Regions from separate parts of the Tatumella sp. UCD-D_suzukii genome, predicted to be linked through region 3. Evidence: predicted binding sites of a transcription regulator. Region 3 holds the regulator's gene; each other region holds the start of a gene.

Region 1 (5,956 bases), on a different contig from region 3:
TCTGGCCCGGCTGACCGGTACTGCTTCGGGGAATACTCTGCAGGATACAGAGACAGGGCGGACAGTGACACAAGGAGGGTCGCAGACGGGTTAATGGGAGCTACAGGCGGCTCGCCTGCACACTCCCACATAAAAAAAGGGCGATAATCTATCGCCCTTTTTACATTCCGGGTCATCGCCCGGTATAAAGACTCACTTACTGGTTGTAAGCATTCTCGCCATGACTGTTAACATCCAGACCTTCACGCTCCTGATCTTCAGGAACACGCAGTCCGACAAGCAGGTCAGCCACTTTAAAGGCGATAAAGGCAACCACACCTGACCAGACCAGCGTGACCAGGCAGCTCAGCAGCTGAACCCAAATCTGATGGCCCATCGTGACACCGGCAGCATAGCCTACGCCACCCAGTGAAGAAGAGGCGAAGACACCGGTCAGGATACAACCTATGATCCCGCACACACCGTGAACACCAAACACGTCACAAGGGTCATCAACACGCAGGAAACGTTTCAGCGAGGTAACACCCCACAGACCAGCCAGACCCGCTACCAGACCAATGATCAGCGCGCCGCCAACACCGACATAACCACAAGCCGGTGTGATAGCGACCAGACCAGCAATGAAACCAGAGCTTGCACCCAGCAGTGAAGGTTTACCACGCAGAACCCACTCACCGAACACCCAGGTCAGAACCGCACCTGCCGTTGCAACCACCGTATTCAGGAATGCCAGGGCAGCGATTTCGTTAGCAGAAGCCGCCGAACCGGCGTTGAAACCAAACCAGCCAACATACAGGATAGCAGTACCGATAAAGACCATCGGCAGGTTATGAGGTTTAAACGCCTCTTTACCGAAACCGGCACGTTTGCCCAGCATGTAGGCACCCACCAGCGCAGCAACTGCCGCATTAATATGGACAACGGTACCGCCGGCAAAATCCAGCGCACCATCCAGAGCCAGCAGACCACCGCCCCAGACCATGTGAGCAATCGGGAAATAAGAGAACGTTGCCCAGATCAAAGTGAAGATCAGCACTGCAGAGAAACGTACACGTTCAGCTAAACCACCCAGTACCAGGCCCACGGTAATACAGGCGAAAGAGGCCTGGAAGGCAACATGGATATACTGATAGATGGTGCCCATGACAGCTTTCAGCTCAATCCCTTTCAGCATCACCCACTGGAAACCGCCAAAGTAGTTGTTACCGTCAGCAAATGTCAGAGAATAACCGTAGATAACCCAAATGACACACACCAGAGAGAACGTTACCGCGACCTGAGTCATCATAGAAAGAACGTTTTTACCGCGGATCAGACCACCATAAAAAAGCGCGATACCCGGCACTGACATAAATAATACCAGTGCGGTACAAATCATCATAAATGCATTATCTGCCTGGTCTGCAACTGCAGGCGCAGCAAACGCCAGTGAAGGCGAAAGGGCCGCTCCGGCTAAGGCCAGTTTTGTCAGAAGTTTATTCATTTTTTCCTTACCTCAACAATCAACGGCTAAATTAAAGCGCAGCTTCGTCTGTTTCACCGGTACGGATACGAATGACCCGCTGCAGTTCAGACACGAAAATTTTCCCATCACCAATCTTACCGGTGTAAGCAGCTTTACTAATAATATCAATAACTTCATCCAGCTGATCTTCGGCGATAGCAATATCAATTTTTACTTTAGGTAAAAAATTCACACTATACTCCGCACCGCGATACAGCTCAGCGTGCCCTTTCTGGCGACCGAAGCCTTTCACTTCAGTGACGGTCAGGCCCTGGATACCCACGGAAGATAATGCTTCACGCACGTCTTCTAACTTAAATGGCTTAATCACCACGGTTACCAGCTTCATATCACTCCCTCCGGGTATTGAAATTATCAGTTACATTGAACCTGAACTATCTTAAGCAAATGGCATGCCATCTGTTTAATTTCATGAATTATTTTTCCGGTGTGCGACCAGCGCGGTATTTTCAGACGACAGAGAGTGGCGGGGATAAAAAAAAGCAGATCCGATGCACCACAATAAGGCCGGAGGCACTATTGTGGTGCATTCGTCAGAACAGTCTGATTAAAATGTCCTAATTCAGTGCATTGCCGGTTGAAGTTAACTCAGGGGTGCGATGTGATAGTTCATTACCGGCCTGCTGTAGCTGATACATCTGCAGATAGCGTCCGCGGTGTTCCAGTAATTGCTGATGTGTCCCCTGTTCAATAATTTCCCCCCGGTCCAGGACCAGGATCTTATCCGCAGAAGTGATGGTAGATAACCGGTGAGCGATCACCACCAGGGTGGTATTTTTGCGTACCTGTTGGAGTACCTGCTGGATCGCTTGTTCGGTACCGGAATCGATACTGGCCGTTGCTTCGTCCAGAATAAGTAACATCGGGATATCGACCAGGATCCTGGCCAGTGCCAGCAATTGCTTTTGCCCTGCGGATAAACTTTTCCCCTGCTCTCCCATCAGGGTATGAAGCCCCCCGGGCAGAGACTGGAACCAGTCCATAAGTTTCACCTGTTTCAGCGCATCGATAACCTTTGCTTCTGAAATCTCTCTGCCCAGACAAATATTCTCCAGTAACGAATCGGCCAGGATCACCGGATCCTGTTGAACCATGCCAATTCCCTGACGAAGCACATCATGGCTTAGCTGAGAAATTTTCCGTCCATCCAGCGTTATTTCCCCCTCCGCAACGGGGTAATAGCCCATCAGCAAACTTGCCAGGGTACTTTTTCCGCTTCCCGTATGTCCTGCCAGCGCCAGAAAGCCGCCGGAGGATAAATGGCAGTGAATATTTTTCAGTACAGGCTGACCCGGCTTATAGGCAAAGGATAAATTATTAATGGTCAGGGTTCCGGTTTTCAGTGCCCGGCTATCCGTGCCATATTGCTGGGCCGGCGCATCCATCAGTTCAAAAATCCGTTCGGCCGAGACTACCGCCTGCTGTAACAATGACTGCCGTGTGGTGAGTTCAATTAGCGGTTCCTCGATACGTCCCAGATAGGCGATAAACGCATACAGTACCCCCACTTCAAAATGTCCGGGAGTCGACAGGCTGAATAACAGTACCAGCAGAGACAAGATAATCGCCGAAAACAGATTTAATAACGGACGCAGTAAGAAAGCGTCCAGCCGCAGTATTTTCATACGCGTCTGATAGTGGTTTTCGTTGTGTTGGCGGAGCTGCTCCGCAAAATGCTTCTGCCGCCGGAACTGCTGGATCACCGTCATTCCGCTGATCACCTCATTGAGGCTGTTATTAATATCGGCAAGAAAGGTTCGTACCTGACGGGCGATACCGGTACTGTAACGCTGGTAGATAATCATCACGGCGATAACCAGAGGAAAAATACAGGCGGCAATCAGCGCCATTTTCCAGTCCAGAATAAACATGGCCACCAGCATCGAAATAATCAGGATCCCGCTGCGTAATGCACTGCCTACTACCGAGATGTATAAATCCCTGACCACTTCACTGTCATTGGTCACCCGGGAGACAAGCTGCCCCACCGGCCGGGTATCGAAGGCCGATAAAGGCTGCCGTAATGCTGCATCCATCACTTCGCAACGAATTTTTCTGACCACACCGATGGCCACCTGGTTAAACAATAATGACTGACGGTAATTAAAAACCGCCGCCAGAATTTGTAACAGTAAAAAACCGCCCCCCAGAGCCAACACCGGCACCCACTGCCATTGTCGTGTACTGATAATATGATCAATAAAATAACTCACCAGCGCGGGGCCGGTCACCTGTGCCGCTGATGCCATCACCAGTAAAAGTACCGCTACGATCAGCTGCTTTTTCCAGCCCCGTCCGTAGGACAGCAAACGCATTAATGTTTTCAGGAAAGAGACCGGCTGCGACACTTAGTGCTCCTTTGGCTGCGGGTGTTCGATATGCTGAGAAAGGGATTCAGCCATTTTCTGATATTGCGACATCTCCCGGTACCATCCTGCCTCTTCCGCCAGCACTGCCGCTGTTCCGCGCTGGGTGATACGGCCCTGCTGCAGCACCAGAATCTCATCGGCTCCCCTTAACGCAGAAAGACGGTGAGCTGTGATGATCACGGTTTTACCTGCACGCCACTCCTGCAGACGAGACAGGATGCGATGTTCTGTTTCACCGTCAACCGCCGAGAGCGCATCATCCAGGATCAGAATTTCCGCATTCATCAACAGCGCCCGGGCCAGTGAGATCCGTTGTTTTTGTCCGCCGGAAAGCATGACACCCCGCTCTCCCACCTGCGTATCATATCCGTCCGGTAAGTGCAGAATATCTTCATGGACAGAGGCGAGCATGGCCGCCTGCTCTATCTGATCCCGGCTGGCCTGCGGGGCCCCCAGCGCAATATTATTCGAAATAGTGTCTGAAAACAGGAACGGTGTCTGATTAACCACCGCCAGGCGCTGACGCCAGCCATCCAGCAATAATGCAGGCAATGGATAGCCGTGATAGTCAATATGTCCTTCACTAAGATCATAATGGCGCTGAATCAGTGAAAGTAAGGTCGTTTTACCACTGCCTGTCGGCCCGCAGATCCCCAGCATCCCCCCTGGCGGTAAACGAAAATGGATCCCGCAGAGGATATCAGTATCCGTACCGGGATAGCTGAAACGGGTAATCTCAGCCTCCAGCTCCCCGCGGGTTTCCGGCAGCGACTGATCCCCGTCGGGTAACAAAGAAGGAAGCGACAGCAGTGCAGAAATACGCGTCCACGCCGCACTCCCCCGTTCGACGATATTGAACATCCAGGCCAGTGCCAGCATCGGCCAAATCATTAAGCCCAGATACATGACAAAACTGGTGAGCTGTCCCAGAGTCAGTTGCTGGTGCCAGACCATCCAGCCCCCTCCGGCAATGGCCAGAAAGTTTGAACAGGCGATGGCCAGATAGATCGTCGGCTCAAACAGAGCATCTACCCGCGAGACACGAAGGTTATCCCTGCTGGTCTGTTCCGTAGTCTCAGCAAACTGAGCCGAACGATGATGTTCGAGCCCGAAGGCTTTGATCATTCGGATACTGGTCAGACTTTCCTGGGCCTGATCGTTCAGTGACGAGAAAGCGGCCTGTGCGGAACGGAAACGCTGATGTAATTTTTTACCACAACGATTAATGACCCATGCCATTAAAGGCATGGGTAGCAGTGCCGCCAGTGTGAGCTGCCAGCTGATTTGTGTGCTCATCACCACCAGCACCGCCAGCCCCATCACCAGCGAATCAATCAGCGTCAGAACCCCTTCTCCGGCAGCAAAGACGACCCGGTCCACATCGTTGGTGGCCCGGGCGAGCAGATCCCCGGTCCGGTACTGACTGTAAAACACCTGACTTTGCTGGCTGAGCTGACGATAGTATTTTTCACGCAGTACCAGCGCCAGCCGGTAAGATGCGCCGAACAGAAGGATCCGCCAGACATATCGCAACAGGTAGGTCAGCAGTGCTGTGATTAAGATAAGCGCAATCCAGCCCGTCAGCTGTCGCGTCCCCAGGGTATGGTGAGTCACCCCATCCACAATAATACCGACCAGCCGGGGCGGGACTAACTGCATCAGAGAAATAATAATCAGCAGACTGACCGCGCCGGAGTAGCGCCGCCATTCTGAAGAGAAATACTCACGTAAATAGCTAAATAACTGCACAAAGAGATCTCATGATGTCGCGTATCAGACGCTGAGCGGAATGGCCGTGGTATATTTAATTTCTTCCATCGCGAAACTGGAGGTGACTTCAGTCAGACCATCAAGGCTTTCGGCCAGCTTTTTATACAGGGCATCATAACTTTTCATATCAGCGACCTGAATACGCAGCAAATAATCATATTCCCCTGCCATCCGGTAACACCCCATCACTTCCGGTAAGCCGTTGATCAGGTCAGAAAAGATCTGATACCACGCTTTGCTGTGTTGCCGCGTTTTTACAAACATAAAGGCGGTCAGCCCCAGCCCCAGCTTT
Region 2 (5,956 bases), on a different contig from region 3:
GATTATCATCAAAGAAGATCGCATCCTGTGCCGTTACCCCTTCTTTTTCAAGCACAGTCTGGTAGATCTTCGCTTCAGGTTTACGCATCTGCATTTGCTGGGAGAGATAAACGGCATCGGCTGCATCAGTCACCTGCGGATAGTGTTCCGGCCAGAATTCGCAGTGCAGATTATTAGTATTTGACAGGATGACAACCCGATGGCCTTGCGCCCGCAGTGCATTCATTTGTGCGACGACCTCGTTCCGGGCACCCACAAAAATAGCCTGCCAGCCCGCCGCGAACTGCGCATAGCTGAGGTTAATCTCCAGCATTTTACAGAGAGAGGCAGCAAACTGCTGATCGGTCAGCTCTCCGCGTTCATGCTGTTCAAACGCCTCGTCAAACGTAAAACGGTGCTGTAATAAAGCGAGCGGTACGCCACTCAGGTGGCTCCAGACCCCCAGTGCCCGTTTGAAATCGATATCAACGATGACATTTCCTAAATCAAAGATATAGAGCATAGTCGTCTCCCTGGTTGTTATCGGTCATTTCACTTTAGCGGCAAATAGTCCCGGTTAACAGAGAGGCAGACAGAGAAAAATAGCAGAGCAGGTAACAAGCCTGCCTTCGGCACAGACAAACAAGCCACAGACCGGGGGTTACGGACAAATATACGCAGTATCACGGGCCGGCCTGCAGACATAAAAAAACCCCGGCAAGCCGGGGTTTTTTGCGTTACAGCAAGCTCAGTTAAGAGTCTTTGCCGCCACGGGAAGCACGTTTACGCTCATTCTCAGTCAGATGGCGCTTACGGATACGTACTGAGGTCGGAGTCACTTCAACCAGTTCATCATCATCGATGAATTCCAGAGCCTGCTCCAGAGACATCTTGATAGCAGGAACCAGAGTAGTGGCTTCATCCGTACCGGAAGCACGCATGTTGGTCAGTTTTTTACCGGTCAGGCAGTTCACGGTCAGGTCGTTTGAACGTGAGTGAATACCGATAATCTGGCCTTCATAAACTTCAGCACCGTGACCCAGGAACAGCTTACCGCGGTCCTGCAGGCTGTACAGTGCGAACGCAACAGCTTTACCCTGACCATTAGAAATCAGTACGCCATTCTGACGCTGACCGACTTCACCCGCACGCAGATCACCATAGTGGCTGAAGGTCGAATACAGCAGACCGGTACCTGAAGTCATGGTCATGAATTCGTTACGGAAGCCAATCAGACCACGGCTCGGGATTTCATAGTCAAGACGCACACGGCCTTTACCATCCGGATCCATGTTCTTCATGTCACCTTTACGCTCACCCATCGCCTGCATCACTGAACCCTGGTGCTGTTCTTCGATGTCCAGGGTCACGTTCTCGTAAGGTTCCTGCTTACGACCGTCAACTTCACGGAAGATAACTTTCGGACGGGATACCGCCAGTTCGAAACCTTCACGACGCATGTTTTCGATAAGTACAGACAGGTGAAGCTCACCACGACCAGATACACGGAAGGCATCAGCATCTTCGGTTTCTTCAACGCGCAGAGCAACGTTGTGTACCAGCTCTTTCTTCAGACGATCCAGGATCTGACGTGAAGTTACGTATTTACCTTCTTTACCACAGAATGGTGAGGTATTTACGCAGAAGTACATGCTAACGGTTGGTTCATCAACGGTCAGTGCAGGCAGCGCTTCAACATTCTGAGGATCACAGATAGTGTCAGAAATGTTCAGCTCACCCAGACCGGTGATAGCGATGATGTCTCCGGCTTCCGCCAGGTCGCTGTCGATACGTTCCAGACCCAGGTGGCCCAGGACTTTACCGACTTTACCGTTACGGGTTTTACCTTCGCTATCGATAACAGTCACTTGCTGGTTAGGTTTTACCTTACCACGCTTGATACGACCGATCCCGATAACACCCAGGTAGTTGTTGTAGTCCAGCTGAGAAATCTGCATCTGCAGAGAACCATCCAGATCAACATTCGGCGCAGGTACGTGCTTAACGATAGCTTCATACAGTGGCGTCATGTCTTCCGCCATTGCAGCGTGATCATCACCGGCAATACCCTGGATAGCCGATGCATAAATGATCGGGAAGTCCAGCTGTTCGTCGGTCGCGTCCAGGTTAACAAACAGGTCAAATACCTGGTCGACAACCCAGTCAGGACGTGCGCCCGGACGGTCAATTTTGTTGATTACAACGATTGGCTTCAAACCATGAGCAAATGCTTTCTTGGTTACGAAGCGCGTCTGTGGCATAGGGCCGTCGATAGCATCAACCACCAGCAGCACAGAGTCTACCATCGACATGACACGTTCCACTTCACCACCGAAGTCGGCGTGTCCCGGAGTGTCGACGATATTGATTCGATAATCGTTCCACTTAATCGCGGTATTTTTCGCGAGGATAGTAATCCCACGCTCTTTCTCCAAATCGTTGGAGTCCATCACACGTTCAGTTGCTTCGGTACGGGCATCAAAAGTACCGGACTGTTGTAACAGCTTATCAACCAGGGTCGTTTTTCCATGGTCAACGTGCGCGATGATGGCGATATTACGCAAATTTTCGATCACAGCTTTGCCTCAGGCATTAGAAATAGCGAGCTATTGTACACGTATTAGGCGGAAGACTGAACATGATCACAGTATTCCGTGTAACTTTCTCACAGTCTTTTTTAAATGGCCTGTATCCGCAGCAGATTACGTACGTTTTTAGTGCAATGGAGAGCAGACAGAGATAGCATGCACCATCATGGTGCAGCTCATCTCCCCTGATATCACCAAATTGGTGCATTGCGCCAGTATAGTGCCCCGCCCATTAATGCCGGTTGCCGCTAAAACCCCGTTTTCCGGTGAAATAAAAAGTTGGCACAGTTTTCGCTTAACCAAAGAGAAGCAACAACGACAGTTTCATAACGGTTGAAACGCTTGTCGGGAACTTTCCACCGGGAATTCACAGCGCCTCGTGAGTCATCGTCGGTTCAGTTCTCCATCCACGACAACAATGATTATTTCAGGAGAGTTAGTATGTCCGTTGAACACGTTCTCTCATTGATGAACGAACACGAAGTTAAGTTTGTTGATCTCCGTTTTACCGACAGTAAAGGTAAAGAGCAGCACGTCACCATCCCTGCTCACCAGGTCAACGAAGACTTCTTTGAAGAAGGGAAGATGTTCGATGGCTCATCCATCGGCGGCTGGAAAGGTATTAACGAATCAGACATGGTGCTGATGCCGGACCCAACCACCGCGGTACTGGACCCGTTTTTCGAAGACCCGACCCTGATCATCCGTTGTGATATTCTGGAACCAGGCACACTGCAAGGCTACGACCGTGACCCGCGCTCTATCGCGAAACGTGCCGAAGACTTCCTGCGCACTTCAGGTATCGCTGATACTGTACTGTTCGGACCGGAACCCGAGTTCTTCCTGTTTGATGACGTACGTTTCGGTTCAACCATGTCCGGTTCTCACGTGGCTATCGATGATATCGAAGCAGCATGGAACACCGGTAAAGCCTACGAAGGCGGTAACAAAGGCCATCGTCCTGGTGTGAAAGGCGGTTACTTCCCGGTACCTCCGGTCGACTCCTCACAGGACCTGCGTTCAGCAATGTGCCTGACGATGGAGCAGATGGGCCTGGTCGTTGAAGCACATCACCATGAAGTTGCTACTGCTGGCCAGAACGAAGTCGCTACCCGCTTTAACACCATGGTGAAAAAAGCCGACGAAATTCAAATCTATAAGTATGTGGTACACAACGTTGCACATGCTTACGGTAAAACTGCGACCTTTATGCCAAAACCTATGTTTGGCGATAATGGTTCAGGTATGCACTGCCATATGTCACTGTCTAAAGACGGTACTAACCTGTTCTCAGGTGACAAATACGGCGGCCTGTCTGAAACGGCGCTGTACTACATCGGCGGTATTATCAAACACGCGAAAGCGATTAATGCCCTGACTAACCCGACGACTAACTCATACAAGCGTCTGGTCCCGGGTTATGAAGCTCCGGTTATGCTGGCCTACTCTGCCCGTAACCGTTCAGCCTCAATCCGTATCCCGGTCGTTGCCAGCCCTAAAGCTCGCCGTATCGAAGCGCGTTTCCCGGACCCGGCGGCCAACCCATACCTGGCATTCGCAGCACTGCTGATGGCAGGTCTTGACGGTATTATCAACAAAATCCATCCTGGCGATGCGATGGATAAAAACCTGTATGACCTGCCTCCTGAAGAAGAAGCAGAGATCCCGAAAGTGGCAGGTTCTCTGGAAGAAGCGCTGGACGCACTGAACGAAGACCGTAGCTTCCTGACCCGTGGTGGCGTATTCACCGATGATACTATCGATGCCTATATCGCCCTGCGTAAAGAAGATAACGACCGTGTGCGTATGACTCCGCACCCGGTAGAGTTCGAGCTTTACTACAGCGTTTAATCTCTGCTGCAGAGTTGTTGGCGTGGAAAAATTCAGCCCATCTCCGGATGGGCTTTTTTCTCAGTAATTTCAATGTGTAATAATTATTTCATGCTGGTTATACTGCCAGTTAACCGCCTTTCATTGCCGGGCAGACAGACAACAGCCCGTATCAACTGATGTTTTAGTCCGGAATACGGCATTGACGGGCTTTATCTGGTCACGCGGAGATGGAAAAATGATAGCCAACACACAACACGATGCCGTGCAGATACTCAACTCTCTCATCAACAGTGTGTTAGTGGTCGATGATAATCTGGTCATCCATTATGCGAACCCGGCTGCATTACAATTACTGGCACAGAGTTCCCGTAAAATTTTTGGTACGCCATTACCGGAACTGACCGGATATTTCTCTCTGAATATCGATGTGATGCAGGAAAGCCTGAAATCAGGTCTGGGATTTACTGACAGTGAAGTGACGATAGTGGTGGATGGCAGAGCGCACATTATGTCCCTGACCGCACAGACGTTTCCTGATCAAAAAATCCTGCTGGAAATGGCCCCGATGGATAACCAGCGCCGCCTGAGCCAGGAACAGATTCAGCATGCACAACAGGTCGCCGCCAGAGACTTAGTCCGTGGACTGGCCCATGAAATAAAAAATCCACTGGGAGGATTACGCGGAGCAGCGCAGTTGCTTTCCAGGGCACTTCCGGACCCGTCGCTCAATGAATATACCAAAGTCATTATCGAGCAGGCTGATCGTTTACGTAACCTGGTTGACCGGTTACTGGGCCCGCAGCAGCCAGGCATGCACGTGACTCAGAGTATTCACCAGGTGGCTGAACGTATTGTCAATCTGGTGTCGATGGAACTGCCGGAGAATGTCTCTCTGGTGAGAGATTATGATCCCAGTCTGCCGGAACTGGCCCACGACCCGGATCAGATAGAACAGGTATTACTGAACGTAGTACGGAATGCTCTGCAGGCATTAGGTGAGGCGGGTGGGACCATCACTCTGCGTACCCGTACCGCATTTCAGCTCACCTTACACGGTGTGCGTTACCGTCTGGTTGCCCGTATCGATATTGAAGATGATGGCCCGGGCATACCCCAGCAACTGCAGGATACATTATTTTATCCCATGGTGAGTGGACGTGAGGGAGGTACCGGCCTTGGATTATCCATTGCCCGTAGCCTGATTGACCAGCACTCAGGAAAAATAGAATTTAACAGTTGGCCAGGACATACCGAATTCTCGGTTTTCCTGCCTATTCGCCAGTGAGGTTACCATGCAACGAGGGATAGTCTGGATCGTCGATGACGATAGCTCCATCCGCTGGGTGCTTGAACGTGCGCTCACTGGAGCCGGTGTCAGCTGTACGGCGTTCGAAAACGGAAACGACGTACTGAATGCACTCGCCAGTAAAACGCCGGACGTATTATTGTCAGATATCCGCATGCCGGGTATGGATGGCCTTGAACTACTCAAGCAAATTAAAAAACGTCATCCTATGCTGCCGGTCATCATAATGACGGCACATTCTGATCTTGAT
Region 3 (5,956 bases):
TGAGCGTTGGGTCCCAGTGGGGGTTTGGCAGGAAGCGGACGTCGAAGACATAATCGGCATCAATCGGAATACCGTATTTAAAGCCAAAGGACTCGAACACAATGGTCAGTTCGCGCTCACGTTTACCCAGCAGACGCGCCCGCAGCATTTCTGCCAGTTCGTGCACCGACATCTCAGAGGTGTCAATAATCAGGTCTGCTCTGGAGCGCAGTGGCTCAAGCAGATCGCTCTCCTCGTCTATAGCACTCTCAAGCGACAGGTTTCTGCCTGAAAGCGGGTGCAGCCGGCGGGTATCACTGTAACGGCGGATCAGTGTATTGCGGTCAGCATCCAGGAACAGCAATTGTGGTGTAAATTTGTCAGACAGGCGGTTAAAAGCATTTTCGAAAATTTCCGGAGATTCCGGCATATTACGCACATCAATGCTCACTGCTGCAGAAATATCCTGCTTTGCCAGTGAGTTGGCCAACTCCGGCAACAAATCAACGGGTAAGTTATCAACACAATAAAACCCCATATCCTCAAGGGCTCTGAGTGCGACAGATTTACCCGATCCGGAACGACCACTGACGATCATCAGAACCATGACTTTTCTCCCGTAATGATCCTGGCTAATGATAACAATTGGCCGGAATTATTCTTCCGTACGCTGCTGCTCATCCATAATAATGTCATAGAGTTCCTGATCGCTTTGTGCCGCCCGCAGACGCCTGCAGATATTCTTTTCTGCCAGGCGTTTAGCGACCTGGGATAAGGTATGCAAGTGAGTTTTACATTGATCTGCCGGAACCAGCAGGGCAAATAGCAAATCAACGGGCTGATTATCAACAGCATCAAATGAAATAGGATGCTCAAGATGGATGAACACACCAATGGTGCGTAAGGTATCTTCTTCCAGTTTTCCATGAGGGATGGCAATACCATTGCCGATGCCCGTGCTGCCCATCCTTTCACGATTCAGGATAGTTTCAAAAATGGTCTGGTGTGGCAGATTCAGCTGTGCTGCCGCCAGCTCGCTGATAATCTCCAATGCCCGTTTTTTACTCTGGCAGTGTACATTATTACGTGTACATTCCGGGGTAAGGACCTGGCTAAGTTCAAGTGTCAGTTCACTATTCATATAATTTCACTTGCAGATTTATCTGGCCACTATTGTGGTTATCGGTTGATCTTTATCCCGCGACGGTTGCCTTTACTGCACTGAGCCAATACTGCCTGTACGGCCGTCGCGTATCATGATCACGGCCTTCATCGTGGCAAACCGCGAGTCCATGCCGGCAATCATTCACCCTTTACAGCCATCCACAGGCACAGAGTGCCTCTGTTGTTGAAAGTACATGGACAACCGCTGAGATCAGGAGTTCAGGGTGGATAGCCGGAAATTAACGCTTCAGCGTAGCAAACTTTTGTTCGCTAAACTGATGCAGAGGTTCCGTTATTTCCACCTGGTGACCTGCAAAGGTGGTGACACAGGTCCGCGGTTCTGTAACGTCAAAGCAGTTGTTTTCGCTGATTTGATGGCGGTATAGATAAAGACTCGCGATACTTAGCGACGGTTCGTCTTGCGACCATAATGCCCTGTTCAGATAACATAGTAGTGAGTTTACTGTCACTCAAGGGCTTTACAGGGTTTTCCGTCGAAATTAATTTTTTAACCAGCGCTCTGATTGCCGTGGAGGACGCTTCACCGCCACCTTCAGTATTCACATGGCTTGAGAAAAAGTACTTCAGCTCAAAAATGCCCCGCGGACTGTGCAGGTATTTCTGAGTGGTAACGCGTGAAATCGTGGATTCATGCATTTCCACGGCCTGGGCAATATCTGCCAGTACCATTGGCCGCATATGTTCTTCACCCTGCTCGAAAAAGGCCTGTTGCTGCTCGACAATACAGCGGGAAACTTTAAGCAATGTGTCGTTACGGCTTTCAAGGCTCTTAATCAGCCAGCGGGCTTCCTGTAAATTATTGCGGATAAACTGATTATCGCTGTCGTTACGGGCACCGCCGCTCATCGCGGCATATTGCTGATTAATGCGTAGCCTCGGCAGGCTGTCGGTATTGAGTTCGACGGTCCACTGGTTGCCTGACTTACGTACCAGGACATCCGGGATCACATACTCTGACTCACCGGTATTAATAGACTGCCCTGGTCGCGGGTCCAGCGACTGGATCAGGAGCATCGCCTCTTTCAGTACATCTTCTTTGAGCCGCGTCAGGCGCATCAGACTGCGGAAGTCATGGTTTGCCAGCAGATCCAGATGCCCGCGAACAATCATTCGCGCTTCTTCAAGCATCGGGGTTTCAGGAGCAAACTGAGAGAGCTGGATCAGCAGACATTCTTTTAAATCTCTGGCACCCACGCCGATAGGGTCAAAATGCTGGATACGCTTTAAGACCGCTTCGACCTCTTCGGGGGCCAATTCATCATCACCAATGCTTTCCAGAATGTCATCCAGCGGAACGGTCAGATACCCTGTGGTATCAATCGCATCGACAATCGACGTGGCTATCGCGCGATCTGTATCGCTGAAGGGGGTAAGCTCCATTTGCCATATCAGGTAATCCTGCAGGGATTGTGTGGTTTCGCCCTGATAGAGAGGTAATTCATCATCCTGATAATCTGTGCCTGTTCCGGAAGGGGTACCTGCGGTATAAATTTCATCCCAGGTGGCATCCAGAGGAAGCTCTTCCGGCATATCTTTTTGTTCCAGGGCTTCCCGTGTATCCAGGGATGCGGTTTCACCTGACTCCTCAGCATCAACTTCGTTGAGTACCTCTGTTTGTTCCAGTAACGGATTACTTTCCAGAGCTAATTGTAATTCTTGTTGTAACTCGAGCGTTGACAGTTGCAACAGCCGTATCGCCTGCTGCAACTGGGGGGTCATGGCCAGTTGTTGGCTGAGTCTGAATTGCAAACTTTGCTTCATAGTGAGGCGTGTATTTCCTGAAAAAATATCAATAAGAACACATTAACAGAATCAGAGTCGGAACTCTTCACCGAGATAAACGCGTTTTACCTGCTCGTCTGCCAGAATCTCTTCCGGGGTGCCGTGAGCGATTAATTTACCCTGACTGACGATATAGGCGCGTTCACAGACCGCGAGTGTTTCACGGACGTTATGGTCAGTGATCAGTACGCCCAGACCGCTGTCACGCAGGTGCTCGATAATTTTTTTGATATCAATGACCGAAATAGGGTCAACGCCGGCAAAAGGCTCATCGAGCAGGATAAATTTGGGGTTAGCGGCCAGTGCGCGTGCAATTTCAACACGGCGACGTTCTCCGCCGGAAAGGGCCTGTCCCTGACTATCCCGCAGATGTTCAATATGGAACTCTTCCATCAGCTCGTTGGCACGATCTTCCCGTTGCTCTGCGGTCAGATCTTTACGGATCTGCAGGACCGCCATCAGGTTATCGTAAACACTCAGGCGACGGAAAATTGAGGCCTCCTGGGGCAGATATCCGATACCCAGGCGGGCACGGGCGTGCAGCGGCAGTAAACTAATATCATCACTATCGATAACAATCCGGCCTGCATCGCGGGGGACAATACCGACAACCATATAGAAGGTCGTCGTTTTACCCGCCCCGTTAGGGCCCAGCAGGCCGACAATTTCACCTGATTTCACTTCCAGGCTCACATCCTCAACCACACGTCGGCCTTTGTATGCTTTTGCCAGGTTCTCTGCAATTAAAGTCGCCATAAGTATTATTGACTCTGTTTAGGGGATTTCGTGGTTTTAGGGGTCTGTAATTCAGAAGGTACCAGAACGGTAGTCACACGTTGCTGTTGCCCCTGACTGTAAGCCTGCATTTTTTGCTGTTTCACCAGATAAGTAATGCGATCACCCTGAATATTACTGTTTAACTGCTGAATATACGCATTGCCGGTGAGCTCAATCATATCTTTCGCCAGATCATAATGTAATTTGGCGGCATGGCCTTTGACCGGTTTGCCATTGTCCTGCATCTGATAAAAGGTGGCCGGATTGCCATAGGCATCCACCAGGGTTTTCTTGCTGTCACCGCCCGGACGGGTCACAACCACCTTATCTGCGGTAATTTTGATCGTTCCCTGAGTAATAACGACATTACCGGTAAAGGTCGCCACATTGCCCTGCATATCCATTGACTGGTTTTCAGAGGTGACATTCACGGGCTTCTCCGAATCACCTGTTACCGCCAGAGCCGGCAGGCTACAAGCGAGCAATGTACTGATCAGCAGTAACCTGATGCTATTAGTTTTGGTGTTGAATTTCATAGTAGGTTTTGACCTTTTCAATTAATTCGGCTGTTTTTGCGCGTAAATTACCCCGCATCTTCATCCCTGTAGAGTGGAACCCCTGGCCGTACAGCGTGACCTGGTCATCGGAGGTCACATCCTGGGTGGCAAGGTTAATCCGGGCATTATCCGTCGTTATACGTTCGATTTTCGCGTCCGGGCTTAAGGCCCGAACTTCCACATGCCCGTAAAGATACAGCATACGGTTTTGCGTTAATTTGGCTTTATCTGCCTTGACTGACCATGCCGGTGCTTTTTGCGGGTCATACGTGGTCATGACAGGGTTATCAAACCAGCTCTCACGGGTGGCATCAAAGTAAGTGACTTTTGCTGAATCAAGCGTATACGCCAGCCCTCCCTCCGGGTTATAGACCACGGTATGGGTGCTGGCCGTGGTATAGGTCGGGCTTTGATCATCGGTTGCCACCGAAGGTGAGGGGGAGCCCTGATTGGTCAGGTTCCAGCCAATCAATACCACCGCAATAATGGCCAGCAGGAGGGTGATCCAGCATCTGGTTTTACTCATATCGATAACCCTTTGGCATCCTCGAATTTATCTTGTGCCATCAAAATAAGATCACAAATTTCCCTTACCGCACCACGGCCACCGTTGATACGTGTGACATAGTCTGCGCGCTGGAGTAATAAGGGATGGGCATCCGCCACAGAAACACTGAGACCGACCTGTGCCATGACCGGCCAGTCAATCAAATCATCGCCAATATAGGCGACCTGATTCGGACGGAGCGACAGTTTATCCAGAAGATCGTGAAAGGCCAAAACCTTATCTGATTGTCCCTGATAAAGATGGCTGATACCCAGTGTTCGGCAACGATCTTCCAGTAATCCGGCTTTACGCCCGGTAATGATCGCCACTTCAACCTCATTGGTTAACAGGCAGCGGATCCCATAACCGTCACGGACATTGAAGGCCTTCAGTTCTTCACCGCTGTTTCCCATATAAATCAATCCGTCAGACATCACACCATCGACATCACAGATCAGTAATTTTATTCCGGCTGCACTGGCCATAACGGCCTGGCTGACAGGCCCGTAACAGGTTTCAACGGGTAATTCAGTTTTCATTCTCTTATCCTGTTCAGACGACACCGGCACGCAACATATCATGCATATGTACCACACCCACCAGACGATTGTTATCCGCAACCAGTAACGAGGTTATATTTTTACTTTGCATAACATTTAGCGCATCAACAGCCAGCATATTGGGTGTTACGCGGATACCACCCGGCGTCATAACTTTCTCTATCAGAGTCGATTGGAAGTTGATCCCCATATCGATCACCCGGCGCAAATCGCCGTCGGTAAAAATACCGGCTATCGTCATATCTTCCTCAACGATCACCGTCATACCCATTTTCTTGCGGGTAATCTCCAGCAATGCGTCACGTAGGGAGGCATGGCAGGGGACGCAGGGCATTTCCGTACCGGCATGCATGACATCGCTGACATGCAGTAAGAGTTTCCTGCCCAATGCCCCCCCGGGATGTGAAAGGGCGAAATCATTTGCCGTAAAACCCCGGGCTTCCAGTAAGGCAACAGCCAGAGCATCTCCCATCACCAGCGTTGCCGTGGTACTGCTGGTGGGGGCCAGGCCCAGCGGGCAGGCTTCCTGAGGCACTCTGACGGTTAAGTGCAAATCGGCGGCTTTTGCC

What was found. The regulator sigma-54, encoded in region 3, starts transcription at its own class of promoters, with help from an activator protein. The targets are predictions, from matches to a motif close to GTTGGCACANNTTTCGCTNT.
Positions count from the first base shown of each region.
Region 1: glnK (P-II family nitrogen regulator) is a predicted target of sigma-54. The motif match lies at 1,906-1,925, and genes of this name have one in related genera.
Region 2: glnA (glutamate--ammonia ligase) is a predicted target of sigma-54. The motif match lies at 2,846-2,865, and genes of this name have one in related genera.

Region 1 is NZ_JFJX01000049.1:7,169-13,124, forward strand. Features, by position in the region: gene amtB (ammonium transporter AmtB) at 197-1,483, opposite strand; gene glnK (P-II family nitrogen regulator) at 1,515-1,853, opposite strand; gene CG67_RS08200 (SmdB family multidrug efflux ABC transporter permease/ATP-binding protein) at 2,083-3,873, opposite strand; gene CG67_RS08205 (SmdA family multidrug ABC transporter permease/ATP-binding protein) at 3,874-5,643, opposite strand; gene CG67_RS08210 (Lrp/AsnC family transcriptional regulator) at 5,668-5,956, opposite strand, start outside.
Region 2 is NZ_JFJX01000007.1:135,636-141,591, forward strand. Features, by position in the region: gene yihX (glucose-1-phosphatase) at 1-502, opposite strand, end outside; gene typA (ribosome-dependent GTPase TypA) at 732-2,555, opposite strand; gene glnA (glutamate--ammonia ligase) at 3,009-4,418, shown strand; gene glnL (nitrogen regulation protein NR(II)) at 4,636-5,685, shown strand; gene glnG (nitrogen regulation protein NR(I)) at 5,693-5,956, shown strand, end outside.
Region 3 is NZ_JFJX01000067.1:62,598-68,553, forward strand. Features, by position in the region: gene rapZ (RNase adapter RapZ) at 1-586, opposite strand, end outside; gene ptsN (PTS IIA-like nitrogen regulatory protein PtsN) at 635-1,120, opposite strand; gene rpoN (RNA polymerase factor sigma-54) at 1,492-2,925, opposite strand; gene lptB (LPS export ABC transporter ATP-binding protein) at 2,977-3,702, opposite strand; gene lptA (lipopolysaccharide ABC transporter substrate-binding protein LptA) at 3,708-4,259, opposite strand; gene lptC (LPS export ABC transporter periplasmic protein LptC) at 4,237-4,806, opposite strand; gene kdsC (3-deoxy-manno-octulosonate-8-phosphatase KdsC) at 4,803-5,366, opposite strand; gene kdsD (arabinose-5-phosphate isomerase KdsD) at 5,380-5,956, opposite strand, start outside.